DNA from 2 places in the Alteromonas sp. 4NH20-0056 genome. Region 2 is predicted to be linked to the other one. Evidence: predicted binding sites of a transcription regulator. Region 2 holds the regulator's gene; the other holds the start of a gene.
The links. The regulator FliA, encoded in region 2, starts transcription of late flagellar genes. The targets are predictions, from matches to a motif close to CTAAAGNTNNNNNNNNNNNNGCCGATA.
Positions count from the first base shown of each region.

Region 1: a site for FliA is predicted at 2,221-2,247, ahead of pomA (flagellar motor protein PomA). Genes of this name have one in related genera too.

Region 1 covers NZ_BAAJLS010000015.1:30,953-38,337, forward strand. The annotation lists gene dxs (1-deoxy-D-xylulose-5-phosphate synthase) at 1-797, opposite strand, end outside; gene AC27EZ_RS17665 (farnesyl diphosphate synthase) at 831-1,721, opposite strand; gene xseB (exodeoxyribonuclease VII small subunit) at 1,749-1,991, opposite strand; gene pomA (flagellar motor protein PomA) at 2,297-3,058, shown strand; gene AC27EZ_RS17680 (flagellar motor protein MotB) at 3,058-3,987, shown strand; gene AC27EZ_RS17685 (class I SAM-dependent methyltransferase) at 4,087-5,340, opposite strand; gene AC27EZ_RS17690 (DUF1365 domain-containing protein) at 5,345-6,079, opposite strand; gene AC27EZ_RS17695 (NAD(P)/FAD-dependent oxidoreductase) at 6,076-7,341, opposite strand; gene AC27EZ_RS17700 (SDR family NAD(P)-dependent oxidoreductase) at 7,347-7,385, opposite strand, start outside.
Region 2 covers NZ_BAAJLS010000001.1:293,274-300,658, reverse strand. The annotation lists gene flhA (flagellar biosynthesis protein FlhA) at 1-1,771, shown strand, start outside; gene flhF (flagellar biosynthesis GTPase FlhF) at 1,801-3,207, shown strand; gene AC27EZ_RS01365 (MinD/ParA family protein) at 3,204-4,070, shown strand; gene AC27EZ_RS01360 (RNA polymerase sigma factor FliA) at 4,067-4,798, shown strand; gene cheY (chemotaxis response regulator CheY) at 4,835-5,218, shown strand; gene AC27EZ_RS01350 (protein phosphatase CheZ) at 5,253-6,008, shown strand; gene AC27EZ_RS01345 (chemotaxis protein CheA) at 6,021-7,385, shown strand, end outside.

The DNA.
Region 1 (7,385 bases), on a different contig from region 2:
AGAGTATCGACGACAGCATTAACATCATGGCCGTCAATAGGGCCAATGTAGTTAAATCCTAGCTCTTCGAAAATTGTGCCGGGGACCACCATGCCTTTAATATGCTCTTCGGCACGACTGGCAAATTCTTTGATTGGCGGCACGTTACTTAACAGCTTTTTACCCCCGTCGCGAATTGAATTGAAGAAGTTACCGGTGAGTAGACGTGCTAAATGGCTATTAAGCGCCCCTACATTTTCTGAGATTGACATTTCGTTGTCGTTTAATACAACCACCATGTCTTTATTGATATCACCTGCATGGTTCATTGCTTCAAATGCCATGCCGGCGGTCATGGCGCCATCGCCAATAACGGCAACTACTTTTCGTCCCGCGCCTTCTTTGTCTGCGGCGACAGCCATGCCGAGGGCCGCACTAATTGACGTTGACGAGTGGCCTACGGCAAAAGTGTCGTATTCACTCTCGGGCGGCCAAGGGAAGGGGTGCAATCCGTCTTTCTGACGTATGGTAGACATACGCTGTGCGCGCCCTGTCAATATCTTATGGGGATAGGCTTGATGGCCTACATCCCATAGCAATCTGTCAAACGGTGTTTTATAAATGTAATGTAACGCCACCGTCAGTTCTACGGTGCCAAGCCCTGAAGCAAAATGTCCACTGGTTTGGCTTACGCTGTTAAGTAAGTACTCACGAAGTTCATCCGCTAAAGTGCGCAGTTTCTCTTGAGGTAACTGTCGTAATTGTTCCGGCGTTTGCGCATTGGCAAGCGTAGGGTAATGTTGGAGATCTAAACTCATTTATTAATTATCTTTTTCAACATGATGGTGGAGCTAGTGGTTACGTTTCACTAACAGCTCACTAAAAGCGACTAAACTGTCGGTATTGTAGGGCAAACAGGCAAGCGCTTGAAGCGCATTTTGGTGCAATTTTGATAACACGTGTTTAGCACCATCCATACCTAGGGCAGCCGGGAATGTATTTTTGCCAAGTTCTTCATCCGAACCGGCCGGCTTTCCAAGTTGTTCGCTATTACCTTCAACGTCCAGAATGTCATCTTGAACCTGAAATGCAAGCCCCATGTCGTCAGCGAAGGCGAGCAAGTGGGCTTTGTCGTCTTCCTCTAACCCATCGCACACGACCGTTATCATTTCAACGCAAGCGCGTAATAATGCGCCGGTTTTAAGATTGTGAAGTTCTTTTAATTGCTCGATATCAATTGTCTGACCGGTACTGGACAAATCAATTGCTTGTCCGCCGCACATGCCTTGGTAGCCAGCGGCTTTGGCTAATACTGATATTAGTGCAACCCGCTGCGATGACGCATAAGCGCTTAGCTCTGCATCTGCTAATGAAGAAAAGGCAAGTGATTGTAATGCGTCACCGGCTAAAATAGCGGTGGCTTCATCAAACGCAATATGGCATGTAGGTTTGCCGCGGCGCAGGTCATCGTCGTCCATCGCTGGAAGGTCATCGTGTGCGAGCGAGTAAGCATGAATGCATTCGATGGCATTACTGATTGCTATTTGGTCTTTTTTAGGGACATCAAGAATGTTGCCTACAAGTTGTACAAGCAAAGGTCGCATTCGCTTACCGCCGGCTAACAACGCGTGTTGCATAGCGGCCTTTAGCCGAGGCGCATGGTTTGGAAGTGTCTCTAGCAAAGACAATAAAGATGCATCAGTGTTGTGCTTTATCTGCTGATGCAGTGCAGTAAAATTCATACTTTACCTAAAGGTTAATAATTCAGTTTAAGTCTGGTTACTTTCGGGAAGTGCAGTCAGTGTTTCTTCGCCATTTTCACTAAGTAAAATTTTTACTTTTTGTTCTGCCTGTTCTAAACACGCCTGCCCCTGTCTAGAGAGTGCCACTCCTCGCTCAAATTTAGCGAGCGCTTCGTTAAGTGGTAGGTCGCCACCTTCCATATCACTTACAATATCCTCTAATTCACTAAGGGTCTCTTCGAATGAAGGAGAATCTTTTTGGTCGGTCATAATAGCGCCTATTTGTAGGAAGTCACAGGTACGCGCACATTAACTGAGGGGCGTGAAAGGGTCAAATGGTTTGTCTTTATGGCCTTCATTAGACCACCATCCTGAGGGATAAAGGCTATAATTTTATCTTTACAGGCTTATTTTTACGCTATACGTGTCGTGTGCGGGCTGCTACAACGTAATCCGTTGGATGGTTATCATAAAAATATGCTAATTTATCCGTAACTTGTTATAGAAATTCTATCGTTTGCCGATAGAATTAACGAAGAGTAATAACACCTACCGCGCAATATGGGGAAGAGTAAGTGGATTTAGCAACCGTCATAGGTATGTTGGGCGCCATCGGTTTCGTGGTTATGGCCATGTTGATGGGCGGCAGTATGAGTATGTTTATCGACGTACCTTCTACGCTAATTGTATTTGGTGGAACCTTGTTCGTCGTATTATCCCAGTTTACGTTAGGCCAGTTCTTTAACGCGGGGAAAGTGGCAGGCAAAGCCTTCATGTTCAAAATCGACACCCCTGAAGAACTTATTGAAAAAATTGTCGAAATGGCAGACGCTGCGCGAAAAGGGGGCTTTTTAGCGCTGGAAGAAGCAGAAATTAGTAACCCTTTTATGCAAAAGGGAGTCGATATGTTGGTCGATGGCCACGATATTGAAGTGGTGAGAGAAACCATGGCCAAAGATATTTCGATGACTACCGACAGGCACGACTTCGGGATCTCTATTTTTAAGGGTATGGGCGATGTTGCGCCCGCAATGGGAATGATAGGTACGTTGATTGGTTTGGTTGCCATGTTGTCGAACATGGACGACCCGAAAGCCATCGGGCCAGCGATGGCCGTTGCACTACTTACAACATTGTATGGAGCGTTTCTTGCGAACGTTATTTGTCTCCCCATGGCAGTTAAGTTGGCTAATCGTGCTGCTGAAGAAAAGCTTAACCAAAGCTTAGTGCTAGACGGAATAGTGGGTATTGCGGATGGCCAAAACCCTCGTGTTATCGAAGGTATTTTGAAAAACTACCTTGCAGCCAGTAAGCGCGGCACTGCAGAGGAAGAATAATGGCACAAGAAGAATGCCCTAAGTGTCCCCCTGAAGGCCTTCCTGCATGGATGGGGACCTTTGCGGATCTAATGTCCCTACTTATGTGCTTTTTCGTACTCTTGTTAGCATTCTCTGAAATGGATGTACTGAAGTTTAAGCAAATAGCAGGTTCAATGAAATTTGCTTTTGGGGTACAAAACAAAATAGAAGTAAAAGATATACCTAAGGGTACCAGTGTTATCGCCATGGAGTTTAGACCCGGTAAGCCGGACCCTACACCTATCGAGACCATTCAACAACAAACCATTGAAATGACGCAGCAGATGCTAGAGTTTCAAGCCGGTGATGAAGACTCTGCTGGCGGCCGTCAAAAACAGCGCGGCGAGCAACGCGGTGGTCAAGCACAGCAAACGGCAACCGACCAGTCTTCCTCTGCGTCACAAAGTAGCGACCAGACGCAAACCGCTGAGATGATGAAAAAAGTTGCTCAGCAATTACAAAAGCAAATCTTAGATGGCTCTATTGAAATGGAGTCGCTAGGTCAGCAGATTACTATTCGTATTCGAGAGAACGGTTCATTTTCCGCAGGCTCTGCATTTTTACAACCGCAGTTTCAGCCTATATTGAGAAAAATAGGAACCTTGTTGGCTGATGTGCCCGGCGAAATAGAAATATCGGGTCATAGCGATGGCCAACATATCGCTAATGAGCTGTATCGGTCGAACTGGGATCTGTCTTCTCAACGCGCGGTTGCCGTGGCAGAGGCGATGAGAACAGCGCCTGGCTTTGATGAGAGCCGAATGTCAGTGGTAGGTAAGGCAGATACTAACCCTATTGTTGAAAACGCTGTATTGCCTGAAGACCGCGCACGAAACCGTCGTGTAGAGATTAATATTAATCAGGGTAAACCGATGCTGTCGAAACCCATCTCGGTTGTGGATGAGTAAAGCGTCGATGGGTATCGCCATTAGAGCGACATCATACTGGATAGAATAAAAAAGCGGCACAGGCCGCTTTTTTAAATTTAGAATAGGACATCAGTAGTGTTAACGCGCTAGTTCATCTCTGTGGTGTGGTTTGGACAACACGAGTTGGACGGTGCTAATGGTTCTTTCAAGAAACCCTCCCTCGCAATATTTTAAGTAGTATGTCCACATGCGAACGAACCTTTCATCATACCCATCTTTTAACAACGCATCTTTTGCGTCGATAAATGCCTCATACCAATGATTAAGCGTTTTGGCATAATCCAACCCGATATCATGAAGGTCTCTTATCATTAAGTTGCTGTAGCGCTTAAGGTGCGAATTCAGCTGATATTGTGAGGGAAGAAAGCCACCTGGGAAAATATATTTTTGAATAAAATCGACACTGCTTGCATAGCTGTCATATCGACGGTCATCGATAGTGATTGATTGCAACAGCATTAATCCATCATCTTTTAGTAACGAAGAACATTTGTCGAAGAAGTTTCCAAGGTACTCCTTACCCACGGCTTCAATCATTTCAATCGAGACAAGTTTGTCATACTTGCCCTCTAACAGGCGATAGTCGCGTTTTAGCAGTGTAATCTTGTCGCTGAGGTTCTCTTTTGCTATCCATTCTTGGGCCCAAGCGTGCTGCTCTTCGGAAATGGTGGTCGTAGTCACCTTACAGCCGTAGTGTTTGGCGGCATATACTGCTAGACCACCCCAACCGGTACCAATCTCCAACAAATGATCGGATTCATTCAGCATTAACTTGTCGCAAATAGTCTTTAACTTATGGTTCTGTGCTTCATGTAGCGAGCTATTTACATCAGGATAAATAGCCGATGAATACATCATGGTATTATCAAGGAAACGGGTGTAGAGCTTGTTACCTAAATCGTAATGCGCTTCGATGTTTTTCTTGGCTTGCGCCGCGGTATTGCGACGGGCAAAATGCTGCACTTTCATAATGGGCATGGTTAGCCATTTGAATTTGTTTTCCCACTCGTCAAGGGTTGGAAGGTTGCGAGCAAAAACCTGCACAACAGAGGTGACATCGTCGCTTGTCCAATAGCCATCCATATATGCCTCACCAGCACCAACGCTTCCACCAAGTAATAGAGGCTTATAGGCTTTAGGGCTAAGGATGTTGACGGTCGCGCGAAGGCTATCATTCTTGTTGCCAAACTGAGCAATAGTGCTACCGTTTTCCTGAATGGTTAACGAACCTAAGGGCAGACTTTGAAGACACTGCAAGAATATCTTTCTACATGTTTTATCTATAAAAGACGCGTCTGAAGTCGAAGTAAGTACAGATTCACCAAAAGACATATTATTATTGTTCCTGACTCTTTTCTGGATGTGAATAAAGGGGCGTTCGCTTTATAAAAAGCTTCAACGCTTGCCAATAAATACCAATCACGGTTTTAATTGTCATACTAGGTATACGTTTAATTGCTTTAGATAGATTCGCATTATCTAACGGTACTCGTGATAAATTTATTCCCGCGCTAAACTCTTTGTCCTGGCGCACGCAGTCCATCACTAACGAAAGTGTGGTACTTGGCTGGGTAATTCGCCACTTGTATTGCATATCCATAGGGTTAAAGGGCGATACATGAAACGCTTTTTGAGTGTCTGCTTGCGTGTTTAAATCGACCAAGTAATAGTGGCGCTCGTTCCATGGTGTATTACTCACTTCAGCAAGCATATGGGTAAACGTTCCACTGGCGCCTTTGAGGTAGTAAAAATTTACCGGGCTGAAATAAATTCCCCATGTTCGTAGCTGACCGAGCATAAACACATCGCCTTCAAGCTCCGTTTCGCTCAACGTGTTCATTTTCTCACGTACCGCGTCTTCTAAAGGCATCGTAGCCGGGCCTAAGTAATCACTGCGCTTAAATTGAGCGGGGCCCCATTTATCTAACGTAAAGCGATTTACTTGGGACGCAATTGTATTTATGTCGTTAAGTTGTAGCCAGAACAAGTTAATGTCGTAGCTAAACTTGTGTTGGGTTGGCAAAAAGCGTTCATGATACACCTTGCCTTGATAAATGGCGCTGTCTGTCACAGCGCAGCTCCAAATCGTTTACATACATCAAGCGCGCTTCTTACGCCGTCTTCATGGAACCCGTTGTACCAATATGCCCCACAGAAATGCAGATGATCGACGCCACATATTTCTAGGCGACGTTGTTGTGCGTTAACCATGGGCGCACTGTATTGTGGGTGGGAGTAGTTGTACTCACCTAATATCGATGCTTTATCGATTTCAGCAGTGTTATTTAAGGTTACACAGTATTCCGTTTTTGCGGTAAGGCACTGAAGAATGTTCATGTCGTAAGTGACAGAAGCAGGTCGTGATTCTTCTGTCGCGTCTTCTTTTAAACGATAGTTCCAACTTGCCCACGCAAGGCGGCGGTCAGGCAACTGGCCGATATCTTTGTGCATTACTACGTCATTAGGTGTGTAGGGGATGGCGCCAAGAATGTCTTGCTGGGTATCCGTTGGGGTTTTCAGCATGGCCAGCGCTTGGTCGCTGTGACAAGCGAATATGACTTCATCGAACGTGTTCTGTGCGCCAGTGGAGTCGGTAATAACCCACTGTTCACCGGCCCGTTCAACGTGTTTTACGCCACAACTCGTTCTAATATTTTCTCGAAAGCCTTGAATCATTGGATCGATATAAGTACTAGAGCCACCTTTAATAGTGTACCACTGGGGCCTATCGGTGATATTTAACAACCCATGATTATTGAAAAATTGTAGAAAGAAGGTGAGTGGGAATTGGCGTGTTTGTGCAAGACTCGCGGACCATATCGCAGCACACATGGGCAAAATGTAGTACTTAGAAAAGTCTTCACTAAGCGATAATTCCTCAATAACGTCTTGCAATGTCAACCCCGAGGTATCTCTATTTTCAGCCACCATTGCTTTACAGGCTTTGTTAAATTTCAGAATATCACGAACAATTCGCCAAAATTTAGGGCGTAAAATATTTCTTCTTTGCGCAAATAGGCTGTTTAGATTGTTGCCATTGTATTCAAGGTTCGCTTTTTTGCTGGTGACAGAAAAACTCATTTCAGTGGGTTGATACGCCACACCTAGCTTTTTCATTAATGCGATAAAATTAGGATAAGTCCAATCGTTAAAAACAATGAAGCCTGTGTCTATTCGGTGCGTCTCACCGCCATCCTCGATTGTTTTCGTCGCCGTATGGCCGCCGATATAGTCATTTTCTTCAAAAACAGTGATATCATTTTCACTGTGTAATAAATGTCCGCACGTTAAACCCGAAATGCCGGTTCCAATAATTGCTATTTTCTTTGTCATTATTATTACTTCTCGTTTCGCATACCCAACGACAATTTCTTTTT
Region 2 (7,385 bases):
GATTGAGGCGTTCGGCGCCGTGGTCATCGGCGGCAACTATGCGGTCGGTGTCGTCGTGTTCGCTATTTTGCTTATTATCAACTTTAAAGTAGTAACTGCTGGTGCGGGACGAATTTCAGAAGTAAGCGCTCGCTTCACTTTGGATGCTATGCCCGGTAAGCAAATGGCTATTGATGCTGACCTTAATGCAGGTTACATCGATCAAGACCAAGCCCGATTACGTCGAGAAGAAATTACTGCTGAAGCGGACTTTTACGGTTCAATGGATGGTGCATCAAAATTCGTTAAAGGTGATGCGGTCGCAGGCCTTTTCATTATGTTGATAAACATTGTGGGTGGTTTGTTTATTGGTATGATTCAACATGGTCTGGCGTTTGGTTCTGCCATTGAGGTGTATACGATTTTAACTATCGGTGACGGGTTAGTGGCGCAGATTCCTTCACTATTACTGTCTGTGGCGACCGCTATTATTGTTACTCGTGAAAATGAAACCCAAGAAATGGGTAAAGAAATTCGCAGTCAGCTTGGTAACAATCAAGCCCTCTATATTGCATCTGGTGTGCTGTTCGTTATGGGTATTATACCAGGGATGCCCCATGTTGCGTTTCTTGGTTTCTCTTTCCTAATTGCTGGTTTTGCTTATTGGCAAAGTACTTCAGCTAAGCGAAAAGCCGCAGAGCCTCAAGTGCCAGACACGGTATCTAAAGACGATTTAGTGGCACCTGAGGTAAAAGAGCTAGGATGGGATGATGTGCAGCAAGTCGACACCATTGGATTAGAGGTTGGGTATCGTCTTATTCCATTGGTTGATAAGTCGCAAGGTGGTGAACTACTGACGCGTATCAAAGGGGTGCGTAAAAAGCTGTCCCAAGAACTTGGTTTTCTTGTTCCGCCCGTGCACATTCGCGATAATTTAGACTTAGAGCCGAATACCTACACCATTGCGATGCTAGGTGTGACAATCGGCGATTCACAAATTAGTCATGATGAAGAGTTAGCCATTAATCCTGGTCAGGTATTTGGCAAGCTTGAGGGCCGCGCTACGCAAGACCCAGCGTTCGGTTTAGACGCAGTGTGGATCAAACCTAATAAGCGCGAACATGCGCAAACACTCGGGTATACGGTGGTAGATGCGGCTACCGTAGTGGCAACGCACCTTAGTCAGTTATTAACGAATAATGCCTACCAACTCCTTGGGCACGAAGAGGCCCAGCAGTTACTTGATATGCTCGCTAAACATCATCCGAAGTTGGTGGAAGGATTAGTGCCGGATATTCTTCCGCTAAGCACTGTAGTAAAAGTGCTTCAAACGTTGCTTTTTGAAGGTGTACCGATTAGAGATATGCGAACGATTGTTCAGACCCTTAGTGAATATGGCCCACGTAGCCAAGACCCAGACGTATTGGTGTCTGCAGTGCGTATTTCACTCAAACGTCTCATATCACAAGAAATAACCCAAGGTGCAAAAGAGATACCTGTCATAACTCTGGCGCCAGAGTTGGAACAGATGTTGCACCAATCTCTTCAAGCGGGTGGGGAAGACGGCGCTGGTATTGAGCCAGGGCTAGCCGATAAGTTGCAAAAATCGCTACAGCAAGCGAGTCAGCAACAAGAACTAGAAGGCGAGCCGGCAGTGCTCCTCACGTCAGGAATGTTAAGACCTGTACTATCACGCTTTTTAAAATATTCAGTCGCTGGGTTACACGTACTTTCATACCAAGAAGTGCCCGACGATAAGCAGATAAAAATAGTCAGTTCTGTTGGTCAATAATATGACACAGGGTGATTGGAGAGATTGCAATGAAAATTAGACGTTTTTTTGGCAAAGATATGCGTGAGGCCTTAAGTCAGGTGAAAGCTGAACTAGGGAGCGATGCGGTTATCATGTCAAACCGCAAAGTTGCTGATGGCATTGAACTGGTTGCCGCTTATGACAAAGAGCCAGAAGCTAAAATTGCAATTAAAAAGCCGACAGCCCAGTCACAAGGTACGCATGCAAACACGCCTAGCTTGAGTGAAATTATCGGTGACGATGGCCCTGATAGTTTAAAAGCGTTGCTAGAGAAGCAGCACGGCGGGACACCTAATTCTGCGTCACGCCCGGCAGACGCTACTTCGCCACGTAACAATGCGGCCAATGCACAGCATGCGAACAACATTGCTTCTCATCTTGATTTCTCAGACGCATTTATCGACGAGTTAGACGCACAGCAGCCTGTCAATAACCCCACATTTCAGCCCAATGATAACGTGCAAGATACAGTTACGCATCACTCGAATTCAGATGAGCTTTCTCAAATAAAAGAAGAGCTTGCATCGCTTCGCAATGTTTTGCAGTATCAAGTTGCAGATTTGATGGAGGCAAAGCAAAGCCGTCAACGCCCGGTCCATCAATATCTAACACAACGCCTTATCGACATGGGATTAAGCCAAAATGTTGCCAATCAACTCATTAGCTATACGCCCACGCACTACAATGAGCGTGATGCTTGGGTTTATCTTTTAAACCTATTGGCTAATCGCATCAACGTGACAGGTAACGATATACTTACCCAACAAGGTGCGGTTGCGCTCGTTGGGCCAACGGGAACTGGTAAGACAACAACGGTTGCCAAATTGGCTGCTCGATATGCGCAAAAATATGGTGCAGAATCGGTGGCAATGATTACTATTGATACATATAGAATCGCCGCGTTTGAACAGCTTGCGACTTACGGAAAGATTATCGGGTGTACGGTGCGTAAAGCACAGAGCAGCGAAGAGTTGGCTGATTTACTATTTCAACTGCGTCATAAGCGGTTAATTCTTATCGATACTGCAGGGTTTAGTCAGCGAGATAGTCGACTTATTAAACAGGTTAAACAGTTTGAAAACGGCCAAATGCCTAATATTAAAAAATATTTGGTTGCGCAGGCAAATACCCAGTATCCTGCACTTCAGCACATTATTAATGCTTTTGATGGTATTGAGTTAAGTGGTTGTATCTTTACAAAGCTAGATGAGTGCTATTCTTTAGGAGAAGTGTTGAGTGCTGTAGTAGAGTACCAATTACCGGTCAGTTATGTCACCGATGGACAGAAGGTTCCTGAAGACATTAAGATTGCAGAAGCAAAATCTTTAGTATCTGCTGCTGCAAAGCTTTATAAAAAGTACGGTTTGAATCATACTAGTGCTAATGATGTGGTTAAAACAGCGCGAGCAGTATGATTGACGATCAAGCGAGTAGCTTACGAAAAATGAAGCAATCACGGTTAATCAAAGTTATCGCCGTCACCGGAGGTAAAGGTGGCGTAGGTAAAACAAATATTACGTTGAATACAGCGATTGCGATGGCAAAGCTGGGCAAGCGTGTCATGGTGTTAGATGCTGACTTAGGTCTGGCTAACGTAGACGTTATGTTGGGATTGCGAGTAGAGAAAAACCTTTCTCATGTTCTTTCCGGCGAATGTACGCTTGATGACGTTTTGGTAACAGGCCCTCACGGCATTAAAATTGCGCCCGCAACGTCGGGTACGCAGTCTATGGCCGAGCTTACTCCAACCGAACACGCAGGGCTAATTCGCGCCTTCAGCGAGTTACGGTCGCAAATTGATGTTCTTATCGTCGATACCGCGGCAGGCATCTCTGACATGGTGCTTAGTTTCTCTAGAGCATCGCAAGATATAATGGTTGTGGTATGTGATGAGCCTACCTCGCTGACAGATGCCTACGCACTTATCAAACTACTTAATCGAGAACACGGCGTGTTTCGGTTCAAGATTGTGGCGAATATGGTTCGAGATGTGCGCGAAGGGCAGGAATTATTTAGTAAGCTGAGTAAAGTAACAGGGCGCTTTCTTGATGTTGCACTAGAATTAGTGGCAACCGTGCCGTTTGACGAGAATATTCGTCGAGCTGTGCGCAAACAAACCGCTATCGTCGACGCCTATCCAAGTTCACCGGCGTCGATAGCAATTAGTCAGTTAGCGAACAAAGCAATCTCTTGGCCCATACCGGCGCAACCGGGAGGACATTTAGAGTTCTTTATTGAGCAATTAGTCGCAGAAAAAGCAGTAGGTAATCAACGTTGAATAGCAAAGCAGCCGCTTATCAACAACAGAGTGACAAAGCGCAGCTTGTCGAGCGACACGCATCGCTTGTTAAGCGTATAGCACATCATCTCTTGGCGCGTCTGCCAGCGAGTGTGCTCGTTGATGATCTCATCCAATCAGGCATGATTGGATTGTTAGAAGCTGCTCGAAACTTCGATGGTTCAAAAGGCGCGAGTTTTGAAACATTTGCTGGCATCCGTATCCGCGGAGCCATGCTAGATGAAATTAGAAAAGGTGATTGGACACCTCGCTCAGTGCATAAAAATGGGCGGGCCATCACGGAAGCAATTTCTCTTGTTGAAGGCGAGACAGGGAGAGATGCGAGAGATTCTGATATTGCTGCAAAACTAAATGTTAGTGTGCAAGATTATCATCAGATGCTCAATGAGGTAAATGCAGGAAAGCTGGTTGGCATTGAAGATTTAGGGGTGTCTGAGGACGTAATATCGACAGAACAAAGTCGAGGAAGCGACGCACCGCTGGAAGATTTGATGCAAGGCGCTTTTCAAAAAGCGCTAGCACATGCTATTACTACATTACCAGAGCGAGAAGCGATAGTGCTGTCTTTATACTATGATGAAGAATTGAACCTTCGCGAGATAGGTGAAGTTCTTGATGTAAGTGAATCAAGAGTCAGTCAAATTCACAGTCAGGCCATGTTAAAACTCAAATCACGAATGAAGTCGTGGCAAGCTGACGAAGAATAGATATTAATAACAATTAACACCTCACTGGAGGCAATTTTGGATAAAAATATGAAAATTCTTGTGGTTGATGATTTTTCAACCATGAGACGTATCATAAAAAACCTGCTCAAAGATTTGGGTTTCTCCAATATCCAGGAAGCGGACGACGGTAGTACGGCGCTGCCAATGCTTCAACAGGGCGATTTCGACTTTGTTGTAACGGATTGGAACATGCCTGGCATGCAAGGCATCGATTTACTGCGCGCGATTCGGGCGGACGATAAATTGAAGCATTTACCTGTCTTAATGGTAACGGCTGAAGCCAAGAAAGAGCAGATTGTTGCTGCGGCGCAGGCCGGCGTAAATGGTTACGTTGTAAAACCTTTTACTGCTGCAACGTTGAAAGAGAAGCTAGATAAGATCTTCGAACGTTTAGGTTGATCCAGACGCTCACCACAGAAATGAGGTTTACTGGATGTCGACAAATGTGAATGTCCCTATTTCGTTAGAAGAAGCAAAACAACTCGTCGTTTATTTGGAAGCAGGCGATAATGCATCGGCAAGTGCGCTGTTAGAAGCCGCATCAATGAAAGAGTCAATTGAACTCTTCGCTGAAGTCGGTAAGTTGACGCGCCAATTACATGACGCATTAAACAACTTCCAAATTGACGACCGTATTAAAAATTTGGCCAATGCCGATATACCAGACGCACAAACGCGTTTGACGTATGTCATTGAAGAAACCGAAAAAGCAGCTAATACTACTATGGATGCAGTAGAGGCGAGTATGCCGCTTGCTGAATCACTTTCATCACGAATCGAAAACGTGATGCCTGAATGGAAGAAGCTGATGAATCGCCAACTGGAATTAGGTGAGTTCAAGGTGCTATGTGCTGATTTGGATGAGTTGTTGGAAGAGGGAGCTTCACAGTCAGCTAAATTGACTTCTTTGCTTACTGAAGTGCTAATGGCTCAAGGGTATCAAGACCTCACCGGTCAAGTTATTCGCCGAGTTATAGACCTAGTCAAAGAGGTTGAAGAGAGCTTGGTTAACATGCTTACCATGTTTGGTGAGCCTGAATCAGCAGAACAAGCTAAGGCATCGAGTAAACCTGTCGATAATATAGATGGTGTAGTGGCAGAGGGTCCCATTATGGACGCGGAACAACGGGATGACGTTGTATCGGGTCAAGATGATGTTGATGATCTTTTGTCTAGCTTAGGTTTTTAGGGGAGCGGGCGCATGTCGTTTGATGTTGACGAGGATATATTACAGGACTTTCTAGTTGAAGCTGGAGAGATACTTGAACAATTACAAGAACAGCTCGTTGATCTTGAGAACAATCCCGAAGATGCAGATCTTCTTAACGCGATATTTCGTGGATATCACACAGTAAAAGGTGGTGCTGGTTTCTTAGCACTCACTGAACTCGTAGAAATATGCCATGGTGCTGAAAATGTTTTTGATGTCATGCGTAACGGGCAACGAACCCTTACGCCAGAACTCATGGATATTATTCTGCAAGCCACCGATGTTGTCGTTGAGATGTTTGAAAACGTCAAGCAGCGTGAGCCGCTTGTGCCCGCAAGCCAACAACTCGTAGACACCCTTCACAAGTTGAGCAGCCCAGAAACACCGGATGAAAATATTTTCGGTGATGCATCTGATGCAGCGCCTCAAGCCGTTGAAGTTGACGAAGAATTTAGCGTTGAAGAAACTCCGGCTCCTGAAGCATCGTCAAGTACTGGCGGTAGCATCGACGAAATTACCGAAGATGAGTTTGAAGCGCTACTCGACGAACTCCACGGCTCTACGGCACCTGGCCGTGAAAATAACAAGCCAACTGTAGCGTCGAGCGCGCCAGCAGCCGCTCCTGCGGCCGCTAGTGGTGATGATATTACAGACGATGAGTTTGAAGCACTACTAGACGAACTTCATGGTAAAGGTTCATTTTCTGCCGAGGCTGAGTCTTCGCCAGCAGCAGCGCCGGCGCCTGCACCTGCAGCTTCATCGGACAGCGATGAAATAAGCGATGATGAATTTGAAGCCTTGTTAGATCAGCTTCATGGTTCTGGTCAGGGCCCGACTAAGCAAGACACAGCGCCTAAAGCGGCTGTGGTTGATAAAAAAGCAACAGAGGCTATCCAGCAAGCAAAAGCTTCTGCGCCTGCGAAGCCTGCAGCGCCTAAAAGTACGCCTGCGGCAAAAGCTCCCGCACCGACACCAGCAAAGCAGTCTGCGGCACCTGAAGCGGCAAAGAAAGACGAGAAAAAATCAACCCCTGCGCCACCTCAAGCCGAAACAACTGTTCGCGTTGACACGAAACGACTAGACCAAATCATGAACATGGTCGGCGAGTTAGTGTTGGTAAGAAACCGTCTCATCAGTTTAGGTATTAATACCAATGACGAGAGCATGTCGAAGGCTATCGCTAACCTTGATGTGGTAACAGGCGATTTGCAGGGTGCGGTAATGAAAACCCGCATGCAGCCTATCAAGAAGGTATTTGGACGTTTTCCTCGCGTTGTTCGAGATTTGGCGAGAAGTCTAAAGAAAGAAATTACCCTTGAATTAGAAGGCGAAGAGACAGATTTAGATAAGAATTTG